DNA from 2 places in the Streptomyces capitiformicae genome. Region 2 is predicted to be linked to the other one. Evidence: riboswitches for the same ligand, from Rfam matches in the RefSeq annotation. Region 2 holds a riboswitch; the other holds the start of a gene.
What was found. A riboswitch is a leader RNA that binds a small molecule or an ion and turns the genes downstream of it on or off. The one in region 2 is predicted to bind cobalamin.
Positions count from the first base shown of each region.

Region 1: linked by a shared signal. The riboswitch ahead of CES90_RS25900 (cobalamin biosynthesis protein) and the one ahead of CES90_RS19560 (ribonucleoside-diphosphate reductase subunit alpha) in region 2 are both predicted to bind cobalamin.

Region 1 is NZ_CP022161.1:5,799,606-5,815,510, forward strand. It holds gene cobN (cobaltochelatase subunit CobN) at 1-2,411, opposite strand, end outside; gene CES90_RS25895 (cobyric acid synthase) at 2,408-3,955, opposite strand; gene CES90_RS25900 (cobalamin biosynthesis protein) at 3,952-4,959, opposite strand; cobalamin riboswitch at 5,060-5,202, opposite strand; gene CES90_RS25905 (hypothetical protein) at 5,535-5,843, shown strand; gene CES90_RS25910 (hypothetical protein) at 6,009-6,230, opposite strand; gene CES90_RS25915 (inorganic phosphate transporter) at 6,260-7,510, opposite strand; gene CES90_RS25920 (lysozyme) at 7,751-8,512, opposite strand; gene CES90_RS25925 (class II aldolase/adducin family protein) at 8,725-9,456, shown strand; gene CES90_RS25930 (alpha/beta hydrolase family protein) at 9,519-10,646, shown strand; gene CES90_RS25935 (hypothetical protein) at 10,793-12,199, shown strand; gene CES90_RS25940 (VOC family protein) at 12,239-12,652, opposite strand; gene CES90_RS25945 (PQQ-binding-like beta-propeller repeat protein) at 12,937-13,629, shown strand; gene CES90_RS25950 (ABC-F family ATP-binding cassette domain-containing protein) at 13,828-15,426, shown strand; gene CES90_RS25955 (helix-turn-helix domain-containing protein) at 15,776-15,905, shown strand, end outside.
Region 2 is NZ_CP022161.1:4,399,430-4,415,334, forward strand. It holds gene CES90_RS19550 (nucleoside hydrolase) at 32-1,027, shown strand; gene CES90_RS19555 (GNAT family N-acetyltransferase) at 1,139-1,645, shown strand; cobalamin riboswitch at 1,709-1,832, shown strand; gene CES90_RS19560 (ribonucleoside-diphosphate reductase subunit alpha) at 1,958-4,336, shown strand; gene CES90_RS19565 (ribonucleotide-diphosphate reductase subunit beta) at 4,333-5,346, shown strand; gene CES90_RS19570 (hypothetical protein) at 5,259-5,528, opposite strand; gene CES90_RS19575 (GlxA family transcriptional regulator) at 5,622-6,587, shown strand; gene def (peptide deformylase) at 6,622-7,272, opposite strand; gene CES90_RS19585 (tetratricopeptide repeat protein) at 7,427-8,407, opposite strand; gene CES90_RS19590 (HD-GYP domain-containing protein) at 8,686-9,927, opposite strand; gene CES90_RS19595 (HD-GYP domain-containing protein) at 9,924-11,369, opposite strand; gene CES90_RS19600 (roadblock/LC7 domain-containing protein) at 11,526-11,912, opposite strand; gene CES90_RS19605 (hypothetical protein) at 12,007-12,216, opposite strand; gene CES90_RS19610 (hypothetical protein) at 12,408-13,241, opposite strand; gene CES90_RS19615 (hypothetical protein) at 13,238-13,612, opposite strand; gene CES90_RS19620 (hypothetical protein) at 13,767-14,132, shown strand; gene rsrA (mycothiol system anti-sigma-R factor) at 14,266-14,577, opposite strand; gene sigR (RNA polymerase sigma factor SigR) at 14,574-15,245, opposite strand; gene CES90_RS19635 (alpha/beta hydrolase family protein) at 15,538-15,905, opposite strand, start outside.

The sequences.
Region 1 (15,905 bases), 1.4 Mb from region 2:
ATGTGCCCGATCTCGTCCGTGGTCCTCGCCAGCCGCGGCACGACCTCGTCGCACGCGAACTCCAACACCGCGGCGGCGTCCGGGAGTTCGACGCCGAGCACCCCGCGTACGAGGGCCGGGACGACCGTGACGTCCCAGTCCCGGGCCTCCATGCCCTCCGCGAGCCGCCGGCACAGTTGCTCAAGGAGGTCGATGGCGTCGGCGGCGGTACGCGCCGGTCCGTCCACCAGGTCCGTCAGCTCGACCGGAGCCTTCACCGGCGCGCCGGGCTCGGCCAGCAACTCCTTCTCGACCAGCCCGAAATGGGCCGCGAGGGAGGCCCGCAGCCCCGGCAGCGCGTTCGCCTGTCCGCCCCACACCTGCGAGGCGCGCAGCACGGCGAGCACGAGGTTGACGCGGGGTTCGCCGACGGGCCCGCCCCCGAGGATGTGCAGACCATCCCTGATCTGCACATCCTTGATCTCGCACAGATAGCCGTCGATGTGCATGACGAACTCGTCGAAGTCGTCGTCGTCCGGCTGGTCGTCGACATGCAGGTCGTGGTGGAGTTCGGCCGCCTTCACCAGCGTCCAGATCTGCGCCCGCACGGCCGGCGCCTTCGTCGGGTCCAGGTCGGACACGAGCGCGTACTCGTCGAGGAGCTGCTCCAGCTTCGCCAGATCGCCGTAGGTGTCGGCGCGCGCCATCGGCGGCACCAGATGGTCGACCACCGTCGCGTGCCCGCGCCGCTTGGCCTGGGTGCCCTCGCCGGGGTCGTTGACGATGAACGGGTAGATCAGCGGCAGCTCACCGAGGACGGCGTCCGGTGCGCAACCGCCGCTCAGCCCGAGCCCCTTGCCGGGCAGCCACTCCATCGTGCCGTGCTTGCCCATGTGCACGATGGCGTCGGCGCCGAACCCCCCCTCCGATGTTGCAGCCTCCAGCCACCTGTAGGCCGCCATGTAGTGGTGGGACGGCGGCATGTCGGGGTCGTGGTAGATCGCGATCGGGTTCTCGCCGAAGCCGCGCGGCGGCTGGATCATCACGACGACGTTCCCGAACTGGAGCGAGGCGAGGACGATGTCGTCGCCGTCGACGTAGAGGGAGCCCGGCGGCTCGCCCCACGCCTCCAGCATGGCGTCCCGCAGCTGGGGGTCGAGCTTGTCGAACCACGCCCGGTAGTCGGCGAGCGGCACCCGCGCGGGCGCGGCGGCCAGCTGGTCCTCCGTCAGCCACTCCACATCGTGGCCACCGGCCTCGATGAGCCGGTGGATCAACTCGTCGCCACCGGAGGGGTATTCGGTCAGCGAGTAGCCCGCGTCCCGCAGCGCGTCCAGCACCTGTACCGCCGAGGCGGGCGTGTCCAGGCCGACCGCGTTGCCGACGCGCGAGTGCTTGGTCGGGTACGCGGTGAAGATCAGCGCCAGCTTCTTCTCGGCGTTCGGCTTGTGCTTCAACCGGGCGTGCCGAACGGCGATTCCGGCGACCCGCCCGGCCCGCTCGGGGTCGGCGACGTAGACCGGGACGTCGGCCCCGTTCTCGTCGATCTGCTCCTTGAAGGAGAACGGCACGGTGATGAGCCGCCCGTCGAACTCCGGGATCGCGACCTGCATCGCCGCGTCCATGGGGGAGAGGGCGGCATCGGACTCGTCCCAGGCGGCGCGCGACGAGGTGAGGCAGAGCCCTTGCAGGACGGGGATGTCGAGATCGGCGAGCGCGCCGATGTCCCAGGCCTCCTCGTCACCACCGGCCGAGGCCTGCGAGGCGTGCGTACCACCGGCGGCGAGAACGGTGGCGACGAGGGTGTCGGCACGGCCGAGGATCTCGTACAACCCGGTGTCGGCCCCGCGCAGCGAACCGCAGTACACGGGAAGGGCGTTGGCCCCTCGCGCCTCGATCGCATCGCAGAGGGTGTCCACGAAGGCGGTGTTGCCGCTGAGCTCATGGGCCCGGTAGAAGAGCACGCCGACGGTCGGACGGTCCGGGTGGATCGTACGGTCGCCGTGGATGCCGTACTCGGGCATCTTCTGCGGTTCGACGAACCCCTCACCCGTCAGCAGCACGGTGTCGGACAGGAACCGCGCCAGCTCGGTGAGGTTCGCGGGCCCGCCCTCGACGAGATACCGCAACGCCTCGGCCACCACACCGGCGGGCACGGACGACTCGGCCATCAACTCCGCGTCGGGCACCGCCTCTCCACCGAGCAGCACGGTCGGGATGCCGGACGCCTTCAGCTTGGCGAGCCCGTCCTCCCAGGCCCGCTTGCCGCCCAGCAGCCGTACGACGGCGATGTCCGCGCCGTCGAGCAGACCGGGCAGCTCCCCCTCGACATCCACCCGGGTCGGATTGCCGATCCGGTACGAGGCACCGGAAGCGGCCCGGGCCGCCAGCAGATCCGTGTCGGCGGTCGACAACAACAACACTGTGCTCATGCGGGCGCTCCCGGTGGAATGAAAGGCAGTCCTTGCGGCGCGCCCGACTCGATGAGCCGCCACAGCGCGTCCGTGTCCGCGTGTTCCTCGATCAGATCGCCGAGCCGGTCGAGCTGCTCCTCGCGCAGCGCGGCGAACGACGTGTCGGCGGCCGGTACGAAGCGGCGCCCCGCGGCGGCCGCCACCTCGCGCAGAAAGGCCCGCCGGAACCCGTCCGACTCCAGCGAACCGTGCCAGTGCGTGCCCCAGGTCTGCCCGACCCGGCAGCCGTCGAGGAAGGGGGTTCCACCGCTGACCTCGGCGACCCCGTGGTGGATCTCGTACCCCTCGACGTGCTCACCGAGGGCTTCACCCACCGGCCGGGTGAGGGTCTTCTCCCGGGCGAACCGCACCCGCAGGGGCAGTATCCCGAGCCCGTCCACATGCCCGCGCCGGCTCTCGACCTCGTCCTCGATGTGCTCGCCGAGGACCTGGAAGCCACCGCAGATGCCGAGGACGGGCCGCTGCTCGGCGGCCCTGTGCTTCAGGGCGTCGGCCAGCCCGCGTTCCCGCAGCCACTCCAGCGCCCGTACGGTTCCCCGGGTCCCCGGGACGACCACGAGATCGGCGTCGGCCAGTTCCTCCGGCCGGTCCACGAACCGCACGACGACACCGGGTTCGGCGGCCAGCGCGTCGACGTCCGTGAAGTTGGACATGAGGGGGACGGCACAGACGGCGACCCGCAGCACGTCCTCGCCGATGGGCGAAGAGACGTTCGACTCCCGCACGGTCCCGCGCGGCGAGACGCTCCCCCCCGCTCGGCTTCGCTCGCGCGGGGGGACCCCCATCCCGTCCTCCTCGTCGATGCCAAGCCCGTGCCGGAAGGGCAGCACACCGTACGTCCGCCGCCCGGTGAGTCCCCGCAGCATGTCGAGGCCGGGCTCCAGCAGGGAGACGTCCCCCCGGAACTTGTTGACGAGAAACCCGGCGACGAGCGCCTGATCCTCGGGGGAGAGGAGTGCGACGGTCCCGAAGAAGGAGGCGAAGACGCCCCCACGGTCGATGTCGCCGACGACGAGGACCGGGAGCCCGGCATTCCGAGCGATCCCCATGTTCACGATGTCGGTCCGCCGAAGATTGATCTCGGCGGGAGAACCGGCCCCTTCACAGATCACCGCGTCATACGTGCCCCGCAACTCGGCGAGACACTCCAACACGGTCCCGAGCAGCCGCTGCTGCCGCCCCCCGTGATACCCACGCGCACTCAGCTCGCCCACCGGCTTCCCGAGCAACACGACTTGACTGCTCTGCTCCCCACCGGGCTTGAGCAGCACGGGATTCATCAACGCCGTCGGCTCGACCCGACAGGCCTGCGCCTGCATGGCCTGCGCCCGACCGATCTCGGCGCCCTCCCTCGTCACGAACGAATTGAGGGACATGTTCTGCGCCTTGAACGGCGCGACCTTGACCCCCTGCCGCACCAGCCACCGACAGATCCCGGCGGTGACGACACTCTTCCCGGCATCGGAGGTGGTACCGGCAACGAGCAGCCCACCGCCGGTCATGACGCACGCCCCCTCGACCGCTGCCGACAGTGGGGGAGGGTGGGCACAGCCTGCAGCGCCGAGCGCCTCGCAACCCGGTCCAGGAGCAGCGACGCACCCGCGCTGACCCCCAACGCCAGCCACCCGACACGCTGCGACAGCCGTACGGCCCGCTCGATGTCCCCGACTCGCACAGCCCGTCCCTCCCCATTCAGCACAGGCCGATGCTCGACCCGCCCCCCATACGACAAGGTCCCCCCGAGCCGCACCCCCAGCGCCCCCGCGAACGAGGCCTCCACAGGCCCGGCATTGGGACTCGGATGCTTCGCGGCATCGGCACGCCAAGCCCGTACGGCCCCCCGGCGGTCACCCCCGGCGACGGCGGCCAGCACCGCGGTCAACCTGGCCCCCGGCCACCCCACCACGTCGTCGAGCCGGGCCGAAGCCCACCCGTACCGCCGATGGCGGAGCGACTTGTGCCCGACCATGGCGTCCAGCGTGTTGACGGCCCGGAACCCGACAAGCCCGGGCACACCCCCCACGGCCCCCCAGACCAACGCCCCCACCACGGCATCGGAGGTGTTCTCGGCGACGGACTCCACGACGGCCCGAGCGATCCCATCGGCATCGAGGGCCTGCGGATCGCGCCCACAGAGATGCGGCAGCCGGGCCCGCGCGGCCTCGACATCCCCCGCGTCGAGCGCCCGCCCGATGGCCCGGGCCTCGCGGGCGAGCGAAGTGCCCCCGACGACGGCCCAGGTGGCCGCTCCGGTCAGCGCGACGGAAGCGGTGGGAGATCGGCGTACGGCACGCGTGGCGACGGCCCCGAGCGCCACGGCGCCACCGGCGCACACGGCGGTGTGCAGCGTGCCCCACCCCCGGTGGTCCCGCCACAACACGCTCTCCACGGCAGCCGCGGCCCGCCCGAACACGGCGACCGGATGGCCCCGGCGAGGATCGCCCAGGAGCAGGTCACCGAGGAGCCCGGCGGCGGCGCCGTACGCGAAGACGCGATCGGCACGCATGGCCTCAGCCGATCGCGAGGTCGGGCAAGGACCAGATGGTGAAGCTCAACCGGCAGCCGCGCATGGCGATATGTCCTCACTCAGGGTGTCCACGCCCTGGTTCGACGAGACCGACGACGAGAGTTCCTGGCTCCCGGGAAGGTTCTTCCCCGGTGACAGTGGCGGGACCGCGCCGGACTCGCACCGGCTTCCTCTCCTGCCGTCGTAGATGGCCCCGGCAGTCCACCACGCCCCTGGAAGACCCGTCAACTTGCTGTTGACCTGCGGTGCAGTGGTGTGCTGAGCCCCACACCGCTGAAATGTCGTCAGACACCCGAATCGGCGGTTTCTCGGCTCTTTCCCGGTGCCCAAGCCGGGAACACTTGAGGGAACGGCCGTACGAAAGCTGAGCGCCGACGAGCGGCATGGAGTGATGCGTTGCGGGGAGACCCGTGTGCTCGTGCGTGACTCGAAGTGGGGGTCACGACGCTGTGCTCATCTTTCGCCACGCCGCGTGGTGTGGTTTTCTGGCGGGGCTGGTGGACCCGGTAGCGGACGGTTCGTGACGATCCGTCCGGGGGACGGGAGGTACGCACATGGGAGACCGGGCCAAGGAATCCTCGGCGCACAAGGGGAAACCAGGCACAAGGGGAACGCGGATCACGGCGGCCGCTCCGCTGGCGCTCTACTGCTCGGTGATGGGGGTCCTGGCTGTCGGAGCCGGCGCCCTCGCCGCGCTGTTGGTGCCGTCCGGTGAGGCGCGCGTGCTGGTCTGGCTGGTGGTGACCGTCCTGATCGCCGGGGGTGCCGGACTGTGGTGGGGGATCGCCCCCGTCACGGAGCGCCTCCGGGTTCTGGGCCGGGTCCTGGAGCCGGCCCAGCCCCGGAGGTCGCAGCACCACTGACGGGCGAGTTCTGCCGGTTCGCGGAGCGATGACGCAACGCGGGCGTTCTCCGCCGGAATGGTGACGGCAGCACGCAGCGACCCCCGTAAGCGTCACCGGACGCCCACGGGGGTTGATTCTGAAGTTGTCAGAGATGCGGCGGTACGCCGATGAGGAGTTCCCGTCTCAGGCCATGATCAGTGAAATTCCGTACGCCACGGCCGCCGCACACAGCGCGAAGCACACGTACGCACCAGTGGTCGCCAGCGCCACCGAGTCGCCCCGGGTTGACGCCTCCTCCCGCTTGGAGAGGCCGATGATGCCGAGGGTGAACAGGCCGACGAGGGCCACGGTGACCACGAGGCTGACTCCGAAGACGGAGCCGAGGGCTGCCCAGTCGATGTGCATGGTGATTCTTCCTCAGATGATCGCGGGGCTCAGACGGCGGGCGTCGGCGCCGACGGGTTCGCGGTGGTCTCGGCGGCCGCCGCCGGGGCCGGAATGGTCGCCGTGAGGTCTTCGGCCACGGTGCCGGCCGCCGGCGGCGTCACGGCGGCGATGGCCGTGGTCACCACACCGGGCGTCTCCTCGGCGTCGTTCACATTGGTGTGGTCGACGACCTCACGGCGGGAGACCACCCAGATCGCGGCGCTGGAGGCGACCAGGAAGACCGCGACGGCGGCCGTGCCCCAGGTCCCGAAGGACGTCACCCACTCGGCGAGCGCGGCGACGAGCGCGGCGGCCGGCAGGGTCAGACCCCAGGCGACGAACATGCGGGTGGCGGTGGACCAGCGGACCACGCCGCCCTTGCGGCCGAGGCCCGCGCCCATCACGGCACCGGAGACGGAGTGCGTGGTGGAGAGCGAGAAGCCGAGGTGCGAGGAGGCCAGGATGACCGTGGCCGCGCTGGTCTGGGCGGCGAAGCCCTGCTGCGGCTGGAGGTCGGTCAGGCCCTTGCCCATCGTGCGGATGATGCGCCAGCCGCCCAGGTAGGTGCCGAGCGCGATGGCCATACCGGCGGAGACGATGACCCACACCGGCGGGTCGGAGTCGGGCGCGAGGGCGCCACCGGCGACCAGCGCCAGGGTGATGATGCCCATCGTCTTCTGTGCGTCGTTCGTGCCGTGGGCCAGCGAGACCAGGCCCGCGGAGGCGATCTGGCCGGCGCGGTAGCCCTTGCCGGAGGCCTTCTCGCTCGTGTGCCGCCCCAGCTTGTACGTCAGCCGGGTGGCGAACATCGCCGCGATGCCGGCGACCAGCGGGGCCGCGACGGCGGGGATCAGCACCTTGGTGACGAGCACGTCACCGTGCACCGCGCCGAGGCCGGCCGAGGCGATCGTGGCGCCGATCAGGCCGCCCATCAGGGCGTGCGAGGAACTGGAGGGGAGTCCGACCAGCCAGGTCAGGAGGTTCCAGAGTATGGCGCCCACGAGCGCCGCGAATATGACCTCCGGCTGTATGCCGGACTCGTCGACGAGTCCTTTGGAGATGGTGTTGGCGACCTCGATGGAGAGGAACGCGCCGACAAGGTTGAGCACGGCGGACATGGCCACCGCGACCTTGGGCTTCATCGCGCCGGTCGAGATGGTGGTGGCCATCGCGTTGGCGGTGTCGTGGAAACCGTTCGTAAAATCGAACACGAGCGCGGTGATCACCACGATCGCGAGGATCAGCGAGAAGTTTTCCATTTACCCGGGCTTCTTTCGGACGTCAGTGGCATGTGGACCGTAAGTAACCTGGATGAACGGAAGATGAACTGCGGTGGGCCGTGGGGTGTGGTGAACGGGGTGTTGCTGTTCCGTTTGCTCCGAAGCGCGCCGGAAGCCGAACGGCATGAGGGTGCCCGGCCTTTCGAACTGAGACGGAATGCCCAGCTCCGCGGGCCCGCGGTGAGTCTCACGGGCCCGCGGAGGTCCATCGGAAGTCGGCTAGCCCTTGGCGAACTTCTTCAGCCGGCTCGTGGACCCGTTGAAGAGATTTTGGTCACCCGGCAGGCTTCCGCTGCCGTTGTCGTACTGCCAGATCGTCCAGAACTTCCACCCCGCGGGGAGCTCTCCCGCCCCCGCCGAGTTGTACCGCGCCAGCCACAGCGCGTGGTTCCCGCCGAAGGCGGTGCTGTTGCCGGTGCAGGTCTTCCACCAGTGGGTCGTCGTGTAGATCACCGGACGGCGGCCGGTGAGCCGCTTGACCTCGTTGCTGAACGACTTGATCCAGCTGACCATCTTGCTGTTGCTCAGGCCGTAGCACTTCTTCTTCTTGTTGTACGGGTTGTACTCGATGTCCAGCGCGGGCGGCAGTGTCCAGCCGTCCGCGCGCCAGCCGCCACCGTTCCGCACGAAGTACGCGGCCTGGGCCTTCCCGGACGACGTGTTCGGTACCGCGAAGTGGTACGCGCCGCGGATCAGGCCCGCGTTCCGTGAGCCGTTGTACTGCTGGCCGAAGTGCGGGTTGCGGTAGGTGGTGGACTCCGTCGCCTTGACGTAGACGAACGTGGCGCCCTTCGACTTCGCCCTCGACCAGTTCACGTTCTTCTGGTGCGAGGAGACGTCGTGTCCCTTGGGCCTCGCGGCGGCCGAGACGGGGATCTCGACGAGAGCGGTTCCCCCCAGGGTGAGCGCGGCGACCGATGCCGCGAGCAAACGGTTGCGGTGACGGGACGGTCGACGGGACGGTTTGGGATCGCGAGCCATGTTTCCCCCGGAATGGCGATGTGCGCGACAAAACATCCGGAGGCTACTGGAAGATCACCGAATACCAGTCGATCACCGGCCAATCACTGGTCAATCACCATCACGAGCGATATATGTGCATATGAGATCTTCCGGAGGCCCGCTTTCGGCCCTACAGTGCCCCGGCCCCGGCCCCGGCCCGCTCCGCGCGGCCCGCCTGGCAGGATCGCGGCATGGCTGAGCAGCAGCGGAACACCCGGGACGAACGGGACGCCGGTGGGGACGCACAGGAATCGCCGGACGTACGGCACCGGGGCGTACCGGCCGACGTGGCGAGGGCGTGGGACGAGCTCGTGGCGACGGCCCGTCGGACGGTGGTCGACGGTCTGGTCGTCGGCACCTCCGGCAACGTGTCCGTACGGGTCGGCGACACCGTCCTGGTCACGCCGACGGGAGTGCCGTACGACCGGCTGTCGCCGGACGACGTGACCGGCGTGGACCTCGCCGGGCGCCAGGTCCTCGGCACGCTTCGCCCCACGAGCGAACTCCCCATGCACCTGGCGATCCACCACAGCACCGACGCCCGCGCCGTCGTCCACACCCACGCCGTCCACGCGACGGCCGTCTCCACGCTCGTACGCGAACTGCCGCTGATCCACTACATGTCCGCCGCCCTCGGCGGGCCCGTCCGAGTCGCCCCGTATGCGACCTACGGCACCCGGGAGTTGGCCGAGAACATGCTCCGCGCCCTGACCGGCCGCACCGCTTGTCTCCTCCAGAACCACGGCACGATCACATACGGAAACACCCTCTCCGAGGCATTCGACCGCACCGCCCAACTGGAGTGGATGTGCCGAGTCTGGCTCACGGCCTCCTCCGTCCCGGGCCTGGCCCCGAGCCTGCTCACTCGCGAACAGCTGAACGAGGTGGGGGAGCGACTGCGCGGCTACGGGCAGCCGGAGTAGAGGAGTGCACCCGATATCCACGCCCACTGGCCCATGTCGGGATCCGCCGGGACACTGGTGCCGTGCGTGGAGTCAAGGCGGCAGCCGCGGCTGTCGGTGTCGTGTTCGCGGCCGGCGCCGCCAGTGTCGTGGCCGGCCGACTGGCCAGTGACGCCGCACTGAAGGTGCCGCCGGGCAGACCACTGCCCACGGAGCCCCGGCTGACGGTGCACTCCACCGCCGCGGGCCGCATCACCCTCACCCGGGCCTTCGCCGCGCAGCGCCCCGGCACCTACGGCCTCACCGGCGAAGCCGCCCACGCGGTCGTCGGCAACGTCCTGAACGGCGCCCCGCACACCCCCGACACGGTCGTACGCAGACTGGAGCGCGTCAACCACGGCACCCTGGAGCCCGGCGACAAGGTCTGGCTCACCCCCAACACCCACATCGGCGACCCGCGCACCGCCCTCGGCCTCGACCACACCGACATCGACATCCCCGGCGAACTCGGCACCCTGCCCGCCTGGTTCGTGCCCGGCGCCCGCGACACCTGGGTGATCACCGTCCACGGACTGGGTACCACCCGCGAACACCCCATGAACGTCATGGCGTTCCTGCACCGTCACCGCTTCCCGGTGCTCGACCTCGCCTACCGCGGCGACCTCGGCGCACCCCGCCCTCCGGACGGCCTGAACCACCTCGGCGAGACCGAGTGGCGCGACGTGGACGCGGCCATCCGCTACGCCGTCCGGCAGGGCGCCGCGAAGGTCGTCCTGCACGGCTGGTCCACCGGCGCCACCATGGCCCTGCGCGCCGCCACGCACTCCGTGCTGCGCGACCGCGTCGCCGGACTCGTCCTGGACTCGCCGGTCCTCGACTGGCCGACCACCCTGCGCGCCCTCGCCGCCGCCCGCCGCACCCCCGGCGCCCTGCTGCCCCTCGCCGTCCGCGCCGCCCAGGGCCGCACGGGAATGCACGGCGACCGCGCCGAGGAGGCCGCCGCCCCGCCGCGGCTCGGGGCACCCGCCCTGATCTTCCACGGCCCGGACGACACCCTCGCCCCCTGGGCCCCCTCCCGCCGCCTCGCCGCGGACCGCCCCGACCGCGTCACCCTGCGCACGGTCCGCCACGCCCCGCACGGCGCCATGTGGAACGTCGACCCCGCAGGCTACGAAGAGGCCCTCCGTCGCTTCCTGACACCGCTGATCTAGACAGGTACGGCTCATTCCGTTTAGTGCCGGACCAAGGCGCTCCTCACCGTCGTCGAGCCCCTGTGGGACCCGTGCCTTGGCCACCCCTGTAGCCCGCTGTGACATTCCGTTTGGGTTTTCGGACCGTCAACCGGGAGACTGCCCCCGTGACGTCCCGTAATCCGCGCGACTCCAGGCTCCGACTCGTCAGCCCGCGAACCCTGGCCGCCGCTCCCCGAGCAGCAGTGAACCAGCGCCGCCGACCGGCTCCCAGGCCCCCGGAGGGCACCCCGCCGCCCGTGGAACTCGCCCGCATGGCCCGCGCCGTCCTGGCCGACGCCGCAACCGTCGCCCGCTGGGCCGACACCGCGCTGCGCCCCGGCCGCGAGGGCGCCGACGCGGACGGCAAGGGCACCCTCTCCGACGCGACCGCCGAACGGGCCGCCGCCGAGCTGGGCCTGACCCCGGATCAGGTCCGCCACGACTGGGACACGGCACGCCTGGCCGGCCTCGTCGAGGTGCACGGCGACAGCGCCCGCCCCGGCTGGCGGCTGCGTGCCTGGCACCGCGACGACAGCGCCGTACTGCGCGGCTGGGTGGCGCTCTTCGACGCCTGGTCCATCGCCCACCCCGAGCCCGCGGACCTCGAACCCGCCGCCGTGGCCGAGGTCGTCTCGGCCATGCCCCAGGTGCTCTCCTTCCTCCAGCTCTCCGCCGGCCCCGTCCCCGTGGAACAGCTCCTCGACCTCCTCGAACAGCGGGTCATCGAACTGCGCACCGAGCGCTGCGAGATCCCGTACGGGCCGCAGCCCGAGCCGAGCACGGAACCCGGCGCGGAGGACACCCCGCTCGCCCCCCTCACCCCGCTCCTCGAATGGTCCCTGCGCGCCCTCGCCTCCGTCGGCGCCCTGACCTACGGCGACGCCCAGGCCACGCTCACCCCGCTCGGCAGCTGGGCGGTGTGGGTGAAGCTGGAGCAGATCTGCGTCGCCGCGCAGAGCCCGGCCGGGAACATCGAGGTCGCCGCCGAGGACATGCTCCGCGGCTGCGCCCAGCTGCGCCCGAACGCGGCCCGCGCCGAGTACCGCGCCTGGCTCGCCGCCCGCCCCGTCGGCGCCGCCGTCACCGAGCTCATCGACGCCGCCCGCGGCGAGGACGCGCTCATCCGCGGCCTCGCCTTCGAGGCGCTGCGCGTGGTCGGCGCCCCCGCCGAGCCGGACGTACGCACCGTCGTCGACGAGACGCCGCTACGCCCCTACGCCCTGCTGTGGCTCGCCGAGCACGATGGCGCCGACCCCGAGGACGCCCACGAGGTGCTCACCCGCGAGGAGGCCACCTGGCTATGGGTGGACACGGCCGCGGCCGTCGCCGACCACGGGGAGGCCCCGCTCCTCGTACGGCACCTGGAGTCCGCCGTGCAGGCCACGGTGCCCGCGCTGCTCGACGAGGTCCGGGCGGTAGGGCACCCCCGCACCGTCCAGGTCCTGGTCGCCCTAGCCGCCGCCCACCCCGACCCGGCGCTCGCCAAGGCCGTCCGCAGGGCCGCCTTCCAGGTGCACACCGGAGGCAGCTGACCGAGGGAGGCGAAGATCGCCGGCCGGGTGGGGCGGGGGTCAGCCGCCTGTCTCGGGGGCGTACGTGCCGAAGCTCCACACATTGCCCTCGGCGTCCCGGGCCATGTAGTCCCGCGACCCGTAGTCCTGGTCCGTCGGGGGCATCAGGATCTCCACCCCGTGCTCCACGGCCCGCCGGTGGTGGGCGTCCACGTCGTCCACGACGATGTACACCCCGGTGGGCCCCGCTCCCTTCATCGCACTGTCGAAGGCGCTGCCGGTGCCCTTGGAACCCAGCATCACCGCCCCGTTGCCCTGCACCAGCTCGGCGTGCACCACCGCCCCGTCCTCACCCTCGTACACCGAGAGCTCGGTGAAACCCAGCGCCTCCGTGAGCTGCCTGATGGCCGCCTTGGCGTCCGCGTACAGCAGTGTCGGATAGATGCTCGGACGTCCGTCGCTCTTGCCTGCCATGCCGATCACGACCTCTCCGTCGCCCGGAATGCGACCTGCTGCTCAGTTTGGCACCCGGCACTGACACCGCCCTGCCCAGCGAGCGGACCTCCCGCCGACCGGGCGGACGACCGGGCGGACGACCGGGCGGACGACCGGGCGGACGACCGAGCGGACGACCGAGCGGACGACCGGGCGGACGACCGAGCGGACGACCGAGCGGACGACCGAACGGGGGACCTGCCGCCCCCGGTCCGCGGCGCCACCCGGGACGTCCACCCCGGCCCGCCTACGCTCGGCGCCCCATGCGCAGTCGTTTCCCGTCGGCCCTCCCCGCCGTCCCCGCCGTCCCCCTCGTCCACCCCCTCATCCTCCCGCTCCTTCTCGCCCTCCTCACGATCCCGGTCCTCCTCGCGGCGCACCAAGCCCGGCCCGCCCCCTACGGCGACCGGTTCACCGTCCACGCGCGCGTGGAGCACGCCACCGCACTCCGACTGCACACGACGAAGGGCGCGGTCACGGCGTACGACCCGGAAACCGGCGGCCCCCGCTGGACCCACACCCGACCGGGGCACCGGCCGCTCGCGGTGCTCCCCGCGCGCGTGCGCACGATCGCACTGTGGGAGGACGGGCTGGTCACCGCCACCGACGGGGACACCGTGCGGTGGCACCGGGCCCTGCCGAACGCCGGCGCATGGCTCGCGGACCACGGCGGAACCGGCGTCCTGCGGCTGCTCGACCCCCGCATGCTCGCCGTCGTCACCCCCGACCGCGTCACCGCCTACCGAGTCGTCGACGGAGACCTCCGCTGGGTGCTGCCCGCCCACCGTGGCTGCGCCTTCGCCCCCGGCCGAGCGGTGCGCCACGGGACCACACTTCTGCTCGCCCAACCCTGCGCGGGGGACAGCGACGCGTCCTGGACGTCCCAGCTGGTCCCCGTCGACGACCTCGGCCGCGTCACCCCGCACCGCAGACCGCTCGGCAACGAACTCCCTTGACCGGCCCCGCTACCGGCGGCAGGCCGATGTCCGGGGCGGGCGCCGGTGACCGAGACCACGTGATCCCTTGCGACGCGGGCGGAAAACCGCTTGCTGCCCCCAGTTAGAATCGGCCCATGGCCATTCTCCTCGCGCATTAGACGGCGGGAACGCCCTCAGCCGCCCACCCGTCACCCCCATCCGCTCTGGAGTCTGTCCGTGATCTCCGCCTCCGGTATCGAGCTGCGCGCCGGTGCCCGCGTCCTCATCGAGTCCGCCACCTTCCGTGTCGCCAAGGGCGACCGCATCGGCCTGGTCGGCCGCAACGGCGCCGGCAAGACCACCCTCACCAAGTGCCTGGCCGGCGAGGGCATCCCGGCCGGCGGAACCATCACCCGCTCCGGCGAGGTCGGCTACCTCCCGCAGGATCCCCGCACCGGCGACCTCGATGTCCTCGCCCGCGACCGCATCCTCTCCGCGCGCGGCCTCGACGTACTGATCCGCAAGATGCGGGAGAACGAGCAGCGCATCGCCAACGGCAAGGGCGGCACCCGTGAGAAGGCGCTGAAGCAGTACGAGCGCCAGGAGACCGAGTTCCTCACCAAGGGCGGATACGCCGCCGAGGCCGAGGCCGCCACCATCGCCGCCGCGCTCAACCTGCCCGACCGGGTGCTCGGCCAGCCGCTGCACACCCTCTCCGGCGGCCAGCGCCGCCGTATCGAGCTCGCCCGCATCCTGTTCTCCGACGCGGACACGCTGCTCCTCGACGAGCCGACGAACCACCTCGACGCCGACTCGATCGTCTGGCTGCGCGACTACCTCAAGACCTACCGCGGCGGCTTCATCGTCATCTCCCACGACGTCGACCTGGTCGAGACGGTCGTCAACAAGGTGTTCTACCTGGACGCCAACCGCGCCCAGATCGACGTCTACAACATGGGCTGGAAGCTCTACCAGCAGCAGCGCGAGGCCGACGAGAAGCGCCGCAAGCGCGAGCGGCAGAACGCCGAGAAGAAGGCCGCCGCGCTGCACTCTCAGGCCGACAAGATGCGCGCCAAGGCCACCAAGACCGTCGCCGCGCAGAACATGGCGAAGCGCGCCGACCGGCTGCTCGCCGGCCTGGAGGCGGTCCGCGTCTCCGACAAGGTCGCCAAGCTGCGCTTCCCCGAGCCCGCGCCCTGCGGCAAGACCCCGCTCACCGCCGAGGGCCTGTCGAAGTCGTACGGCTCGCTGGAGATCTTCACCGACGTCGACCTGGCCATCGACAAGGGGTCCAGGGTCGTCATCCTCGGCCTCAACGGCGCCGGCAAGACCACCCTGCTCCGCCTGCTCGGCGGCGTCGAGAAGCCCGACACCGGCCAGGTGATCGAGGGCCACGGCCTCAAGCTCGGCTACTACGCACAGGAGCACGAGACCCTCGACCCGGACCGCACGGTCCTGGAGAACATGCGCTCGGCCGCGCCCGACATGGACCTCGTCGAGGTCCGCAAGGTGCTCGGCTCGTTCCTGTTCTCCGGCGACGACGTCGACAAGCCGGCCGGAGTCCTCTCCGGCGGCGAGAAGACCCGTCTCGCCCTCGCGACCCTCGTGGTGTCGTCGGCGAACGTCCTCCTCCTCGACGAGCCGACCAACAACCTCGACCCGGCCAGCCGCGAGGAGATCCTCGGCGCGCTGCGCACCTACAAGGGCGCGGTCGTCCTCGTCACCCACGACGAGGGTGCCGTCGAGGCGCTCCAGCCGGAGCGGATCATCCTGCTGCCGGACGGCGTCGAGGACCTGTGGGGCGCGGACTACGCGGACCTCGTCGCGCTCGCCTGATCAAGCGCCCGCACGGAACGGCTTGATCAACTGCGTATGGATCATTCGGCCCATCCGTGATCCATCATCTGTGTGAGATCTCCTCGTACCGAGGTGTGTCGTACATCGATTTCACGGCCGGGCCCTTCTACGCGAAGGGCCCGGCCGTCGTGCGTCTCTGACCTGGCACTTCGTGGATGCACCCGTTCGGCCGTACGGACGAGACCGGGCGGAATTGCGGATTCCGTTCGTGGGGGTGTGCTCCTGTCGTCAAAACCTTGTCTCACGGACCTTGCCGAATGGGTGGCCATCACGCCCCAGAGGGGTGATCATGAGGAGACCAGAGCGCACTTCCCATGAGGAGGACCGGGTGGCCGAGACTCTGAAGAAGGGCAGCCGGGTTACCGGCGCCGCGCGCGACAAGCTCGCGGCAGACCTGAAGAAGAAGTACGACTCCGGTGCGAGCATTCGGGCGCTGGCCGAGGAAACCGGCCGCTCGT
Region 2 (15,905 bases):
GGGGGCGAATCCATCCGGTTACCCTGAGTGGGTGAACGCTCCGGCTCCGATCGTCCTCGACAGCGACCCCGGCATCGACGACGCCGTAGCCCTGCAGTACCTGCTCGGTACCGGGCTGTGGGACCTCAAGGCGTACACATCCGTCGGCGGCAATCTCCCCGCCGAGGGGACCTATCGCAACGCCCGGTCCCTCTCCCGCGCCCTGCGCATCGACGCCGACGTCCCCGTACACAGAGGAGCGGGCCGGCCCCTGTCCCGGCTCCCGTACCGGGAGGCCTCCGCCTTCCACGGCCCGGCGGGCCTCGGCAACGAGGACCTGCCCGACTCGACCGCCGCCCACCCGACGGAGTCGTCCGCGCGGGCATTGCTCCGGCTCTCACGGGAGTACGAGGGCGAGCTGACCGTCTGCGCCACGGGCCCGCTCACGAACGTGGCCATCGCGGTCCTGGAGGACCCGGGATTCGCCCACCGCGTCAAGAAGTTCGTGTTCATGGGCGGCGCCGCGCAGGTACCGGGCAACATCACCCCGGTCGCCGAGTTCAACATCTGGGCCGACCCGGACGCCGCCGAGGTGGTGCTCTCCTCCGGCATCCCGTTCACCATGGTCGACCTGGACGCCTCGCACCGCTGGCTGTTCCGCCCCGCGGACCTCGCGGCACTGGAGGCCGCGGGCCCCGGCACGGCACTCGCGGCCCGGCTGATGCGGACGTACATGAACGCCTACACCCGCCACGGCGGCGACGGCACCTGCCCACTGCACGACCCGCTGGCGGTGGGCGTCTGCGGCGACGAGTCGTTCGTGACGGCCGCCGACGGAGCCGTCGTCGTGGAGTGCGGAAGCGAACTGACGCGCGGCCAGACCGTGTTCGTCCCCGCCGACGCCCGACGGATCTACTACTCGGAGTCCCCCGCCCTGACCACCCGCCTCCGCACCACCGGCCGCGTCGCCCTGGGCCCGGGCCCCCGCGACTTCACCAAGGACTTCGTGACGACGCTGCCGCGCCGGCCTGCCACCACAACCCGATAGCAACCGCTACAGCCGCTGGGGCGCGCACCACGTTCCGATCATCCGACAATCACCCCGTGCCTGTGGACACTCCCCGACCCTCGCCGTGCCGCCTGATGCACACTGCGACGCATGGACATCACGATCAGGCAGGCGACCCCCGACGAGTACGCCGTTCTCGGCGAGATCACCGCCCAGGCCTACCTCGGCGACGGACTGCTGGACTTCGGGAAGAGCGACCAGTACCTCGGTGAGCTGCGCGACGTGGCCAAGCGGGCCGCCGCGACTGAGGTGCTCGTCGCGGTCGAGGCCGGGCGGGTGCTCGGCGGAGTGACCTTCGTCCCGGCCGGTGGCCCCATGGCCGACATCGCCCGTACCGGAGAGGCCGAGATACGGATGCTCGCGGTCGCTCCGGAGGCCCGCGGGCGGGGCACCGGCGAGGCTCTCGTACGCGCCTGCGTCGAGCGCGCCCGCGCCGTCGACGGCTGTGTGCGCGTCGTCCTGTCGACCCAGCGGACCATGCACGCCGCCCATCGCATCTACGAACGTCTGGGCTTCGTCCGCACACCCGAGCGGGACTGGAACCCCCTCCCTGACCTGACCGACCTCACCCTGATCACCTACGAGTTGACCCTCTGACACGCTCCGAAGCCGAACGCCACACAACATCTGGGGGTGACACCGCGACCCGGCACTAGATGTATGCTCATGCTCGCTGTCGCCGCAGGGGAATCCGGTGCGAATCCGGAACTGTCCCGCAACGGTGTACTTGCGCGTGTTTGCGCGCGAGCCGAGTCCGAGCACCTGCCGACAGTGCGCCCGGCCGTCCGGTTCGGGTGCCCTGACGTCCGGGCCTCGTGGAGTGGGCCGGTGGACGCGACGCCCCCGTGCGCTCGTGTGCTGCTGCCTGCCCTCCCGCAGGGCCCCCTGCCGAGCGAGGGAGAGCCCCACGTGACCATCGCGCCAGCCGATCCGGCTTCAGCCGCCCTGGTTCCCGCCGTCGCGGCGACGGAGACCGACGATCCCGGTACCGCGTTGCTGCGGACCCTGACCGAGCTGACCGCCGACCTCCCCGACGCCGACCCGGGCCGGGTCGCCGCCGCCGCGCTGCGCGGCCGGTCCGCTCGGGGGGCCTTCGACGAGGTCACCGCAGAGCTGCGCGAGCTGGCCACGGAGGCGGCCGCAGGCCTCATCTCCGAGGACCCCGCCTACTCGAAGCTGGCCGCCCGCCTGCTGGCGATCGGTATTCGGGCCGAGGCCGCCTCCCAGGGCGTCACCACGTTCACGGAGTCCATCGCCGTGGGCCACCGGGAGGGCCTCGTCGCCGACCGTACGGCGGAGTTCGCGCGGGTCCACGCCGCGCGCCTCGACGCCCTCGTCGACCCGGCCGCCGACGACCGCTTCGGCTACTTCGGCCTGCGCACCCTCCACAGCCGCTACCTCCTCCGGCACCCGATCACCCGCAAGGTCGTCGAGACGCCCCAGCACTTCATGCTGCGTGTCGCCTCCGGCCTCGCCGAGGACGACAGCCCCCGCTCCGTCGACGAAGTCGCCGCGCTCTACGGGCTCATGAGCCGCCTCGACTACCTCCCCTCCTCCCCCACGCTCTTCAACTCCGGCACCCGGCACCCCCAGATGTCGTCCTGCTACCTCCTCGACTCCCCCCTGGACGAGCTGGACTCCATCTACGACCGCTACCTCCAGGTGGCCCGCCTCTCGAAGCACGCCGGCGGCATCGGGCTGTCGTACTCCCGTATCCGCTCCCGGGGTTCGCTGATCCGGGGCACGAACGGGCACTCCAACGGCATCGTCCCGTTCCTGAAGACGCTCGACGCCTCGGTCGCCGCCGTGAACCAGGGCGGTCGGCGCAAGGGCGCAGCCGCGGTCTATCTGGAAACCTGGCACTCCGACATCGAGGAGTTCCTGGAGCTGCGCGACAACACGGGCGAGGACGCCCGGCGGACGCACAACCTGAACCTGGCGCACTGGATCCCGGACGAGTTCATGCGCCGGGTGAACGCCGACGAGCAGTGGTCGCTGTTCTCCCCGTCCGACGTGCCCGAACTGGTCGACCTGTGGGGCGAGGAGTTCGACGACGCGTACCGCGAGGCGGAGGCGAAGGGGCTGGCGAAGAAGACCATCCCGGCCCGCGACCTGTACGGCCGCATGATGCGCACGCTCGCGCAGACCGGCAACGGCTGGATGACCTTCAAGGACGCCGCGAACCGCACCTCCAACCAGACGGCCCTGGGCGGTGTGATCCACTCCTCCAACCTCTGCACGGAGATCCTGGAGGTCACGGACGACGGGGAGACGGCGGTCTGCAACCTGGGGTCGATCAACCTCGGCGCCTTCGTGAACGGCGGGGACATCGACTGGGAGCGCCTGGACGAGACGGTCCGCACGGCCGTCACCTTCCTCGACCGCGTCATCGACATCAACTTCTACCCCACCGAGCAGGCGTCCCGGTCCAACGCCAAGTGGCGTCCCGTCGGCCTCGGTTGCATGGGCCTGCAGGACGTCTTCTTCAAGCTGCGGCTGCCCTTCGACTCCGCCGAGGCGAAGGCCCTGTCCACCCGGATCGCGGAGCGCATCATGCTCGCCGCGTACGAGACGTCCGTCGATCTCGCCATGGGCCGCGGCTACCACCCGACGTTCGAGCGCACCCGTGCAGCCCAGGGCTGGCTGCAGCCGGACCACTACGACGTCGAGCTGACCTGGCCAGAGCGCTGGGAAGCGCTCCGCGACGAAATGGCGATCGGCGGCCTGCGCAACTCCCTGCTCATCGCCATCGCGCCGACTGCCACCATCGCCTCGATCGCGGGCGTGTACGAGTGCATCGAGCCGCAGGTGTCCAACCTGTTCAAGCGAGAGACGCTGTCCGGCGAGTTCCTCCAGGTCAATCCCTATCTGGTGCAGGACCTGAAGGACCTCGGTGTCTGGGACGCCCGCACCCGTGAGGCGCTGCGCGACGCGAACGGTTCGGTGCAGGACTTCGCGTGGATCCCCGAGGAGGTACGGGCGCTGTACCGCACGGCCTGGGAGATCCCGCAGCGCGCCCTGATCGACATGGCCGCCGCCCGCACCCCGTTCCTGGACCAGGCCCAGTCCCTGAACCTCTTCATGGAGACGCCGACCATCGGCAAGCTCTCCTCGATGTACGCGTACGCCTGGAAGTCGGGGCTGAAGACGACGTACTACCTGCGTTCGCGCCCGGCGACCCGCATCGCCCGCGCGGCCCAGGCCACTGTCCCCGTGCAGCAGACCGCAGACCCCGAAGCGGTCGCCTGCTCCCTTGAGAACCCCGAGTCCTGCGAGGCCTGCCAATGATGTCCAGCACCCAGAATCTCCTCGACCCCGGCTTCGAGCTGACTCTCCGCCCGATGCGCTACCCGGACTTCTACGAGCGCTACCGGGACGCGATCAAGAACACCTGGACCGTCGAGGAGGTCGACCTCCACTCGGACGTCACCGACCTGGCGAAGCTCAGCCCCGCCGAGCAGCACCTGATCGGCCGACTGGTGGCGTTCTTCGCGACGGGCGACTCGATCGTCGCGAACAACCTGGTCCTGACGCTGTACAAGCACATCAACTCCCCCGAGGCGCGGCTCTACTTGAGCCGTCAGCTCTTCGAGGAGGCCGTCCACGTCCAGTTCTATCTGACGCTGCTGGACACCTACCTCCCCGACCCGGAGGACCGTACGGCAGCCTTCGCCGCCGTCGAGAACATCCCCTCCATCCGGGAGAAGGCCGAGTTCTGCTTCACATGGATGGACTCGGTGGAGAAGCTGGACCGGCTGGAGTCCAAGGCCGACCGGCGTCGCTTCCTGCTCAATCTGATCTGCTTCGCCGCGTGCATCGAGGGCCTGTTCTTCTACGGCGCCTTCGCGTACGTCTACTGGTTCCGCAGCCGGGGCCTGCTGCACGGTCTGGCCACCGGCACCAACTGGGTGTTCCGCGACGAGACGATGCACATGAGCTTCGCCTTCGACGTGGTCGACACCGTCCGCAAGGAGGAGCCGGACCTCTTCGACGACGAGCTTCAGCAGCAGGTGACGGACATGCTGCGGGAGGCAGTCGAGGCCGAGCTGCAGTTCGCGCGCGACCTGTGCGGTGACGGCCTCCCGGGCATGAACACCGACTCGATGCGGCAGTACCTGGAGTGTGTCGCCGATCAGCGTCTGACGCGCCTCGGCTTCGCTCCGGTGTACGGCTCCGAGAACCCCTTCTCCTTCATGGAGCTGCAGGGCGTTCAGGAGTTGACCAACTTCTTCGAGCGGCGTCCGTCGGCGTACCAGGTGGCGGTGGAGGGCACCGTCGACCTGGACGAGGACTTCTGAGCCGACCGAGTCGTGGCCGCGGCGGAGTTCGCCGCCTCCTTGCGGGCCTCCTGGGCCTCCCTGATCTGACGGTCGATGCGCCGGTCGTGCACGATCCCGATCACTGACGGGAGGACCAGGAGGACGAACATGCCGAGAACGACGAGCATGGCGATCAGTGCTTCTGTCTGTGCGGTAGTCATGACACCACTGTCGATCCGGACACCCCTGACAGAAAGTGGCAGGACTGCCGTAGACCCTCGATTTACTGCCACTGCCGAGGCACACTTGGCGGCATGCTGAAGAACGTCGCCGCCGTCCTCCTCGACGGCGTGCACCCCTTCGAACTCGGCGTCGTCTGCGAGGTGTTCGGCCTCGACCGGAGCGACGAGGGCCTGCCGGTGTACGACTTCGCCGTGGTCTCGGCGGAGGGTCGGGCGCTGAGCACCCACGTCCCCGGCTTCACGGTGTCGACCCCGTACGGCCTCGAGCGCCTGGAGGAGGCGGACCTGATCGCCGTACCGGCCTCGGACAGGCACGTCACCCGTGACTGTCCACCCGAGTTGCTCGACGCCCTGCGCCGGGCCGTCGACCGAGGCGCCCGGGTGCTCAGCGTCTGCTCCGGAGTCTTCGTGCTGGGCGCGGCCGGGCTGCTCGACGGGCGGCACTGCGCCGCTCACTGGCGGCACGCCGAGATACTGGCCCGGCGTTTTCCGCGGGCGATCGTCGAACCGGACGTGCTGTACGTGGACGCCGACCCGGTGATCACCTCGGCGGGTACCGCGGCCGGTATCGACGCCTGTCTCCACATCGTCCGCAGGGAACAGGGCCCGGAGGTCGCCAACAAGATCGCGCGGCGCATGGTCGTACCACCGCACCGCGACGGCGGTCAGGCCCAGTACATCGAGCGGCCGCTGCCCCGCTCGCAGTGCGACACGGTCGGCGAGGTGCTGGCCTGGATGGAGCGCCACCTCGACGAGGAGGTCACCGTCGAGCAGCTCGCCGCCCGCGCCCATATGTCCCCGCGTACGTTCGCCCGCCGCTTCCAGCAGGAAACCGGGACCACCCCGTACCGCTGGATCCTGCGCCAACGGGTGCTGCTGGCCCAGCGGTTGCTGGAGGCGACGGACGAGACGATGGACACGATCGCCTGGCGCACCGGCTTCGGCACGGCGGCCGCCCTGCGCCATCAGTTCGTACGGTCACTGGGCACGACCCCCCAGGCCTACCGCAGGACGTTCCGGGGCCCGGAGGCCGCCTGAGCCGGGCCTGAGGACACGCGCCCCCGGTGTGGCCTCAGTCGTTCGCGACGACGGGGTACCGGGGCTCGTTCTCGGCCATCTGCCGCAGCGCGTCCTTGCGGTCGCGCTTGGACAGCCGGTCGATGTACAGGTAGCCGTACAGATGGTCGGTCTCGTGCTGCAGGCAGCGCGCGAAGTAACCGGTGCCGCGCACCTTGATCGGGTTGCCCTTCTCGTCCTGCCCGGTGACCTCGGCGTAGTCGGGGCGGGCGAGCGGCATGTACGCGGTCGGCACGGACAGGCATCCCTCGTTGCTGTCGTCCAACCGGCGCGTCTCGGCGGGCAGTTCGACCAGCTTGGGGTTGCAGACCACGCCGACGTGCCGGTTGCCCTCGTCGTCCGGGCAGTCGTACACGAACACCTTCAGATCGACGCCGATCTGGTTCGCGGCCAGGCCCACGCCCTCGGCGGTGCGCTGACTGGCGAACATGTCGTCCACCAGCTTCGCCAGCTCGTCGTCGAACTCGGTGACGTCCTTGCACTCCTTGTGCAGCACCGGGTTCCCGACGACCGTGATCGGCCGCGAGGTACCCCGCTCGCGGTACGCCTGCTCGCGCTCCTCGCAGTCCTCCGTGTCGACGACGAACCCCTCGTCATCGACGGGGAGCACGCCCACGTGCTGCTGATCGGTGTCCTGCTGAGCCATGACAGACGTACGCCTTCCTGAAAAAACCGGGGGTGAGTTGCTGATACAGGGTACGGGGATCCCGGGCCCCCGTAGGGGGCGCGGGTCTGTGTCAATGTGCGGCTCCGCCGCGTGGGCGCGACCAGCCCCCACCGGTCCGCAGTCGAACAACGACCTAACAAACCTCTTCCAAATCCCGCCAATCCCTGGAATCCGGGCTGTCGGCAACCCACCCGTCCAGCAACCCCCGAACCAGCGAAGCCGGCGCAGCCACCCCGCACTCCCGCTCCGGCGCCCACAACTGCCCGTCCGTGACATGCCCCAGCGGCCCGGGATGCCCCGGCTCACTGTGGTCATGCGGGTCCAGATGGTCCCCGTCGCCCTCATCGGACGGCATCCGGGACTCCGAGCACAGCCGGCACAACAGCCGCACCGACGACGACCAGTCCTCCGCCGCGAACCCGGCGTCGGCCGCGAGCCGCTCCAGCGCGTCCCGGTCCGCCTCGGTCGCCGCCTCCAGCAGCACCACCCAGGTCGGCACCGGCGACGGCGCCCACAGCTCGATCTCGTCGAACACCGGATACGCGTGCCCAGCGGCCGTGGTCCGCTCCCCGTGCGGAACCCCGTCGTGCAGGACGACCTCGCCCCAGCGCCGCCCGGAGGACGGCAGCGGAATGGAGAGCACCTCGATACGGGCGGGGTCGAGCCGCCGCCCCCACACGACCTCGGCCTCACCCTCCGGCGACAGCCGTACGGCGGCGCTGCCCAGGTCCATGCCGACGGGCTCGCCGGAGGCGCTCGCGGCCCCGGGCACCCGCAGCCCGTACGCCTGCCAGGCGCGGCGGGCCAGCGGCCAGTCCTGCAGGGCTGTGGCGGCGATGCCCACGTTCCACCAGTCCGGCGCCCCCGTCTCGCGGTCGAGAAGTGCGACGGCCCGGAGGCCGGCCGCTCTGGCCTGCTCCCAGTCGTGCCGGAACTTGTGCAGCAGGGCGAGGTTGAACCAGGACTCGGACAGCCACGGCTCCAGATCCGCGGCACGTGTCAGCAGCGCGCCCGCGTCCTCGTACCGTCCGTCGCCGATCAGCGTGAACGCACGATCGGTGGCCTGCCGCCAGGAGGCGGAGGGCCGATGCCGTCCCTTGCCGAAGATCCTCACGATTCCCGCCTGCCAGTTACGGTTCCCGCCTGCCAGTTCCATTGGAGTGAGCCGGCCGTCGCCCCCCGGTACACCCTCTCCCTCGCATCCAACCACGGACGGAAGGAGAGTCGCTCATTACCCATGGGTTACCCACCCTCGACCCGGTCAGACCGCCCCACCCGTCGCCCACCACCCCTTGCCCAACCTCCCCGGGACCTCGCGCCGGAGGCCCTCCGGGAACCCTTGCCAGAGGCGCCCCGGCGCTAAACGCCCGAGACGCCCCGAGCTGCTCAGAGCTAGAGCTGGGCGCCCTGGGGTCCCGTCGCACTGCCCCGCTGCCGCATCAGCACCCTGGCCAGCGTTTCGACCACCTCCGGCTGATAGTCGCGGGCCGTTGCGAGCCGCAGTTCCTCCAGCGCCCTGAGCGGACCTCCGGGCCCCGCTGCCCGTGCCTTCTCCTCGTACGCGTTCACCGTCCGTATGATCCGGGCGCCGATCGGCTGGTCACGGTACGGGGCCGCCTGCCGTTCCACCACCACCGCGACCTCGTTGTCCACTCCGGTCTGCCGTACGACGGCGCCGCCCAGCAGCGCGATCCGGCGCTGTTCGGCCGCCGGCAGCCCGGTGGTGGCCCCGGCCGGCACGGGGTCGACGAGGCTCAGCTGCCCGATGTCGTGCATCAGTGCCGCGTACTCGAGCACGGTCAGCTGCGGCTCGCTGAGCCCCAGCTCCCGCCCCACCTCCCGGCTGAGCGCGGCCACGCGTCGGGCGTGCCCGGGCGGGGTGTACCCGGCGATCTCGGTGGCCCGGGCGAGCGAGGCGATGGTCTGCCGATATGTGGCCCGCACGGCCGCGTACCGCCGGAACGACAGCTGGGTCAGCAGCAGGGGAAGCGAGAAGACCGCCAACGCCCACAGGCCGACGACGCCGACCGCGAGGGCCATGACGACCCCGGTCGCGCACACCACGGACCCGATCCCGAGCAGCGCCCGCAGCTCGTCCCGCAGCAGCGGCCCGAACGGCCACCGCGTCCGCGCGTGCGCCATGGCCGCCGCCAGCAGGGCGTCGCACAGCACGGTCAGCACGAGCAGCGTGAGGAGCAACAGCACATGCGCGGCCCCGCTCCACTCCAACAGCCTGCCGCGGTGGTACAGCGGCTGGAAGCAGACGGCGGCGAAGGCGACGGTGAGCACCCGCCGGGTGAGGTGATCGACGGTCGCCCCGCACCCCCGGACAACATGCGGCACACACCCGAGCAGCGCGGCCACGGCGACGACCGCGACGACCTGGAGCACCCCGTGCTGCGACACCTGCCCCCCGCTCTGCCCCAGCAAGGCGTACGACAGCGCCCCGGCAATCCCGAGCGGCGCCGTCTCCCGCGCCTCCGCCCCGCTCCACCGCGACAGCTCGCCCACGACCACGAGCACACCGAAGGCGAGAGCGACACCGGGCTCGGCGAGACCGTGCCGGAGGGTGTGGGCCAGGGCGAGGAGGGTGAGGAGCACGGCGACGGAACGAAGGGCGACGAGAAAGCTCACGGGACCCGCCTCCCAGCGGCGTCCGCCTTCCTCCCATCCCCTTGCTCCGGTTCCACCCGCCCCGAGCCCGCCCGCCCCGCGTCCGCCTGTTCTACTGCCCTGTCGGCCCCGGACGACCGAGGTGGCGACACGTTTCCGCAGGGGTCGGCCGCGGCGGGGTCGGCCAGGGAGGGTTCGGCGGTCACCGTCGGATGCCAGCCGTACCGCCCGAGGGCCCGCCCCAGCGCCCCCACCATCACGGGGTCGAACTGGGCGCCCGCACACCGCTCCAACTCGGCGAGCGCGGCGGCGACCGGCCGGGCGCGCCGGTAGGACCGCGTCGAGGTCATCGCGTCGAAGGCGTCGGCCACCGCCACCACCCTCGCGAACTCCGGAATCTGGCTGCCCACCAGCCCGCACGGATAGCCGCTCCCGTCCAGCCGCTCATGGTGATGCAGCACCGCCGCCCGGGCCTCGCCGAGGAAGGAGATGCCGCGCACCATCTCGTGGCCGTACTCGGGATGCAGTTCGATGACCCGGCGCTCCTCCGGGGTGAGCGGCCCGTCCTTGCGGAGCAGCCGCGTGGGCACCCCCAGTTTCCCGACGTCGTGCAGGATCCCGGCGAAACGGAGCACCTCGGTCCGCTCGTCGTCCATGCCCAGTTCCCGCGCGATCATCATGGACGCCTGCCCGACCCGCTCGCTGTGGCCGCGGGTGTACCCGTCCTTGATGTCGACGGCCTGGACGAGCGCGCGAATGGTCGCCTGGTGCGCTGCCCGCTCCCGGTGGTACTGCGCGAACACCCAGCAGGACACGTACATCGGCAACAGGACGAGCAGCGCGGCGACGGGCCCGTACGGGCTGCGCCAGAGCACCGCCATCATCAGTCCGGCGAGCCCATGCACCGCGACGGGCGCCAGCGACCGCGGGAGGAGCCCCCGCCACGCGCCACGCCACGGCACCCGTTCGGCGAGCGCCAGGATCCCGCCGTCGAGCACGGTCAGCACCGCGCAGAACGCCAGCACGGCGGCCCCGGCCGGCAGCAACGCGTTCGGGAAGTCGGGGTCGACGACCGTGTCCCGGCCGCCCAACGCCCGGTGCACCCGGGAGGCGGCCCACACGGCGAGCACGAGCTGGGCCGCCCGCCACACGCGACGCAACCACCGCGGCCGCTGCTCGACCCGAGCGATCAACGCCCCCGGCACCGCCACGAGCGCGGCGACGGGCGGTGGCAGCAGAAACGCCCCGGCGAGCAGCACCGGGAAGAAGGACCCCATGCCCCTGGGCGCCCGGTGCCCCACGATCCGGCACCGGGTGATCTGCTCGCACCCGGCGTAGAGCACGGCGAGCAGGACCACCGCCCACCACGGAACACGGACCCCGGGCAACGGCGCGAGACACCCGAGGGCACCGACGGCGACACAAGCGACGTATACCCGCGCCCCCACCGGAACCGACCTCATGACACCTCTCCCGACATCCCTCCCGAGACACCCCTCCCGAGTCCAGGCTCCGGAGCCTAGGACGGGCGAGGTCGGGCAGAGACGGCTACGGCCGAATCGGTGGCGCCACGATGGCTGGATTAACTCCTTCGAGTGAAGTCATGTTCGAGTGCTCAACTACGCCACATCCGCCGCCAACACCTTGTTGAGCTGCTCCACAGTCGCCGGCGACTCCCTCTGGAACGCGGCGATGTCCAGCCCGTCGTCACCCATGACGGTGAGGAGGGTGCGCTCACCGACGGCTACGACGATGACGTGGCCGGCCCCGCACCGGACCACCACCTCACGGAGCGCGCCGGCACCGGACTGGTCGGCCATGCGGCGGCCGACGCCGAGCGTGGCGGCGGCGAGCGCGGCGATGGACTCGGGATGGACCTTGTCGACGTCGGCGACGACGAGGAGCCCGTCCACGGTGGACAGGACGCTCTCGGAGACGCCCAGCACCCGATCACGCAGCGAGGTCAGGATGCCGGTGAGCGATTCGGTCGATGCGTGTGCGGTCATGGGAACGTGCTCCTTGGTCCGGATCTCTGCGGTGGGTGGTGCGGTCCAAGCGTCGGATGGGTTCCGAGCGTCGGGTGGGTGCGGTCCGTGCGACTCAGTCGGACAGGTGCCGCTGGTCGGACTCGGGGAGCGCCCGCAGCCCGCGGCGGACGCGCCGCAGCATGTCGATGGAAGGTTGTTCGGCGAGGAGTTCCTCGGCCGACAGCAGGGACAGGGGCGGGAAGGGGGACGGCGGCGCGGCCGGGCTGTCCGACGCGTCGTTCCGCCCTGAAGTCCCTGTCGTGCCCCGCGTGGGTTTCCGCACGGGTAACGGTGGCTGTTCCGCGTCCGTGGCCCCGGGCTCGGCGGACCGTGGTGTGGACGGTGGTGGGGGTGAGGGTGCGGCGGGTGGTGCCGTGCGGTCGTCCGCCCCTGCTCGCGGAGCCGGGCTCCGCCGGGGACGCGCGGCCTTGGTACGGCGGCGGCGCTTGCGGGCCGGGTCTTCGTCTGAGCTCACTACCCGCCCCCGGCTCCGAGGTCTCCGGAGGGAAATCCCCCACCGGGTCTACGTCTGGGAAGAGGGCCCGCCCTCGGTGACAGCTCGTCGGCCGCCGTTTGAGGCGGCGCGACCCGGGGTGCGGTGCTGGGCCGGCCGTCGGGTGTCGTCCGGTTCTCCCACCGGACGGCCCCGAGCCTCTCCAGCCGGATCAGGTCGAGCATCACCGCGTAGAGTCCGCGCCCCCGGGCGAAGGCAATGTCGCGCGGGGTGCGGCGCCCGTTGGCGCTCTCGACGAGTTCGCGGTGACGCCGGGTCAGCCTGCCGTCGGCTTCCGGGTCCCGGCCGGGGACCGGTTCGGGCCGGACGCGGGCCAGTTCACCGGCGGGGCCCCACAGCCGGGACAGCAACGCCATGCGCCGGGTGGTCTCCTCGGCCAGCGGCCTCGGCTCAACGCCGGGCCGGGTGAGGAGTGTCGGCTCACGTTCGGTCAGCTCCCAGCCATCGGGCGGACTGGGCGCCATCGCGAAGGCCCCGTCGAAGACGGCCGCCGTGCAGACGACCTCCACTTCGGCGGCGCCGATCAGGTCCGCGGCCACCAGGCGCAGGTCCAGCCGGTCCAGGTCGGGCTCCGCCGCACACGCCGCCAGCCAGGCGTCGTCGTCGATCCGGCCCGAGGTGAGCAGCGTGGACACCGCGGTCGGCGAGCCCGGTGTCTCGATCGCGCCGATGAGGCCGTCGCGCAGGTGAATCGTGCCGCCCGGGCTACCGGAGACCCGTACCGTGCCGCTGAAACCCTCCTGGTGCAGAGCATGCAGGAGCGCCGGCACATTGCGCGCCGAGGGCGTCTTCACGCCAGCACCTCTCGGGCCCGGTCGCCGAGGCCGCGCAACGCCAGGGTGATGTTGGCCCGGTCCCGGTCGAGTCCGGCCGCCAGCAGCAGCGGATCGCCGGCCGACCGGTCCACGGAGAGCAGCACCTGATGGCGTCTCGTGCTGGTCATGACCACACTTTCCAACTCCCCCACGGCCCCCGCCGCGCCGAGCCGCTCGCAGATGAGGGCGGCGAGTTCGCAGGCCTCTGTGCCGGTCCCTGCCTGGGCGGCGTCTCCCGCCACGCCGTAGGTGAGTCCGGTCACGGCATCGATCAGGGCGACGCCGGTGACGCCGGGAGATTCGAGTAGCCGGTCCAGGGATGCCTGAAGCGCCGTAGCCCGTTCCCCCATTCGCCCTCCACGTTCACGTGCCGCACAGTACTTTGAACGCCAACTTCCACAACACGCAACAAAGTTGATGCTTGTGACCGCTGGGGTCACTCGCGTCGATCGTAGTTGGCCGGACAGTGACCGGTCAGCTTCACTGAGGAATTGGGGCAGCAATATGAACATCGAGACCGCACTCAAGGAAGCCATGGCGATCGACGGCGCGCTCGGCGTCGCGCTCGTCGACTACGAGAGCGGCATGTCGCTCGGCACCCTCGGCGGCGGGCCGCACCTCGACCTCGAACTCGCGGCGGCCGGCAACACCGAGGTCGTGCGCTCCAAGATGCGCACGCTGGCCTCGCTCGACATGAACGACGTGATCGAGGACATCCTGATCACGCTGGGCCGGCAGTACCACCTGCTCCGCCCGCTGACCAGCAGCAAGGGCTCGCTCTTCCTCTACCTCGCGCTGGACCGCAGCCGCAGCAACCTGGCGCTGGCCCGGCACGCCCTCAAGCGCATCGAGAACGGCCTCGAGGTCTGAGGGCTCCTACCCCGCCTGCCCGAAACGACTTGTGCCTGTTCTCCGACGGCCGGACGGCCCTTGGAGAACAGGCACAGAAACGGAATTAAGGATTCAGGCTTTCCGCGGCGCGGTCAGGATTCCTGCGGCGCGGTCAGGATTCCTGCGGCGTCGCCGGTCCGGCCGTCACATCGTGCTCGGGCACGGCCTGCCCGGACCGGATCAGATCGATCCGCCCCATCACCTTGGCCCGCAGGTCGGTCGGCACGTCATCCTGCCCACAACACCGCTTCACCAGCTTCTTGACGGCCTGTTCGAGCCCATACTTCTCCAGACAGGGCGAGCATTCCTCGAAGTGGTGCTCGAACTTGGTGCAGTCGGTGTCAGGCATCTCACGGTCGAGGAACTCGTAGAGATGATCGAGGATCTCGCTGCAATCCGTCTCATGCGGCTCTCCGCAGCTCATGAGCCCGAGCCTTTCGCTTCGTTCGACTCTCCGGCGCCGGCCGGGACCAGGCCCCGCTCACGGGCGTAGTCCTCCAACATGCCGCGCAGTTGACGGCGGCCCCGGTGCAGCCGGGACATCACCGTACCGATGGGTGTCCCCATGATGTCGGCGATCTCCTTGTACGCAAAGCCCTCGACATCGGCGAGATAGACGGCGATGCGGAACTCCTCGGGGATCGCCTGCAGCGCTTCCTTCACGTCCGAGTCGGGCAGGTGGTCGAGCGCCTGCGACTCGGCGGAGCGCAAGCCCGTCGACATGTGCGACTCGGCGCGCGCCAGCTGCCAGTCCTCGATCTCCTCGGCCGCACTGCGCTGGGGTTCGCGCTGCTTCTTGCGGTACGAGTTGATGAAGGTGTTGGTGAGGATGCGGTACAGCCAGGCCTTCAGATTGGTGCCCTCGCGGAACTGGTGGAAGGACGCGTACGCCTTCGCGTACGTCTCCTGCACCAGGTCCTCGGCGTCGGCCGGGTTGCGCGTCATGCGCAGCGCGGCCGAATACATCTGATCGAGGAATTCCAGAGCGTCCCGCTCGAAACGGGCGCTGCGGTCCGCGGCGGTCTCCGTGCCTTCGGGCTGCTCCGCCTGGCCGTGTTCGGTCCCTGCGTCGGTCCCAGTGACCGGACCCACCTCCTCCAGCGTCTGTGCGATACCGAGACCGGTACCACCAGAATCGGAGGATAGACGACGATCCACGCCCGCCGCCGCCCGAATAGAGCCGCGCTTGGCCGCGTGCAGCACCGTCCAGTCCAGGTCGGCGCGGCTGCTGCGGGTCGGGCAGGTGGTCGAACCCATGCGGCGGACTTCCTCTCCTACGAACGGCCAGCACGCTCTCGCGCTGTCTGATCCGCACAACAGAGGCCGGCCATGCGGCATTCCCGTTCTCCCACCGACTCCTTACCGAGTGACGCGTTCCACTCCCCTAACGGAGTGACGCGATCCACTCCACGACACCGTCGGTGATGACCTTCAGGGCCTCCTCCTGGTCGAGGGGCGCCCGCTTCGGCACGGCGAACCCGTGATCGCCGTACGGCACCTCCACCAAGCCGTACGACCCCTGTGGGAACTCCTCCGGCCGCCCGAACGGATCGTTCCCGCCCTGTACGACGAGCGTGGGCACCCCGGCCCCGAGCAGTTCGTCCGCACGGGACTTCTCCGGCTTGCCCGGCGGATGCAGCGGGAAGCTCAGCGCGAGTACGGCCGCCGCGCCCAGCTCCGTCGCCGTACGACAGGCCACCCGGGCCCCGGCGCTCCGCCCGCCCGCGATCACCGGCAGCCCCGGCTTCGTCA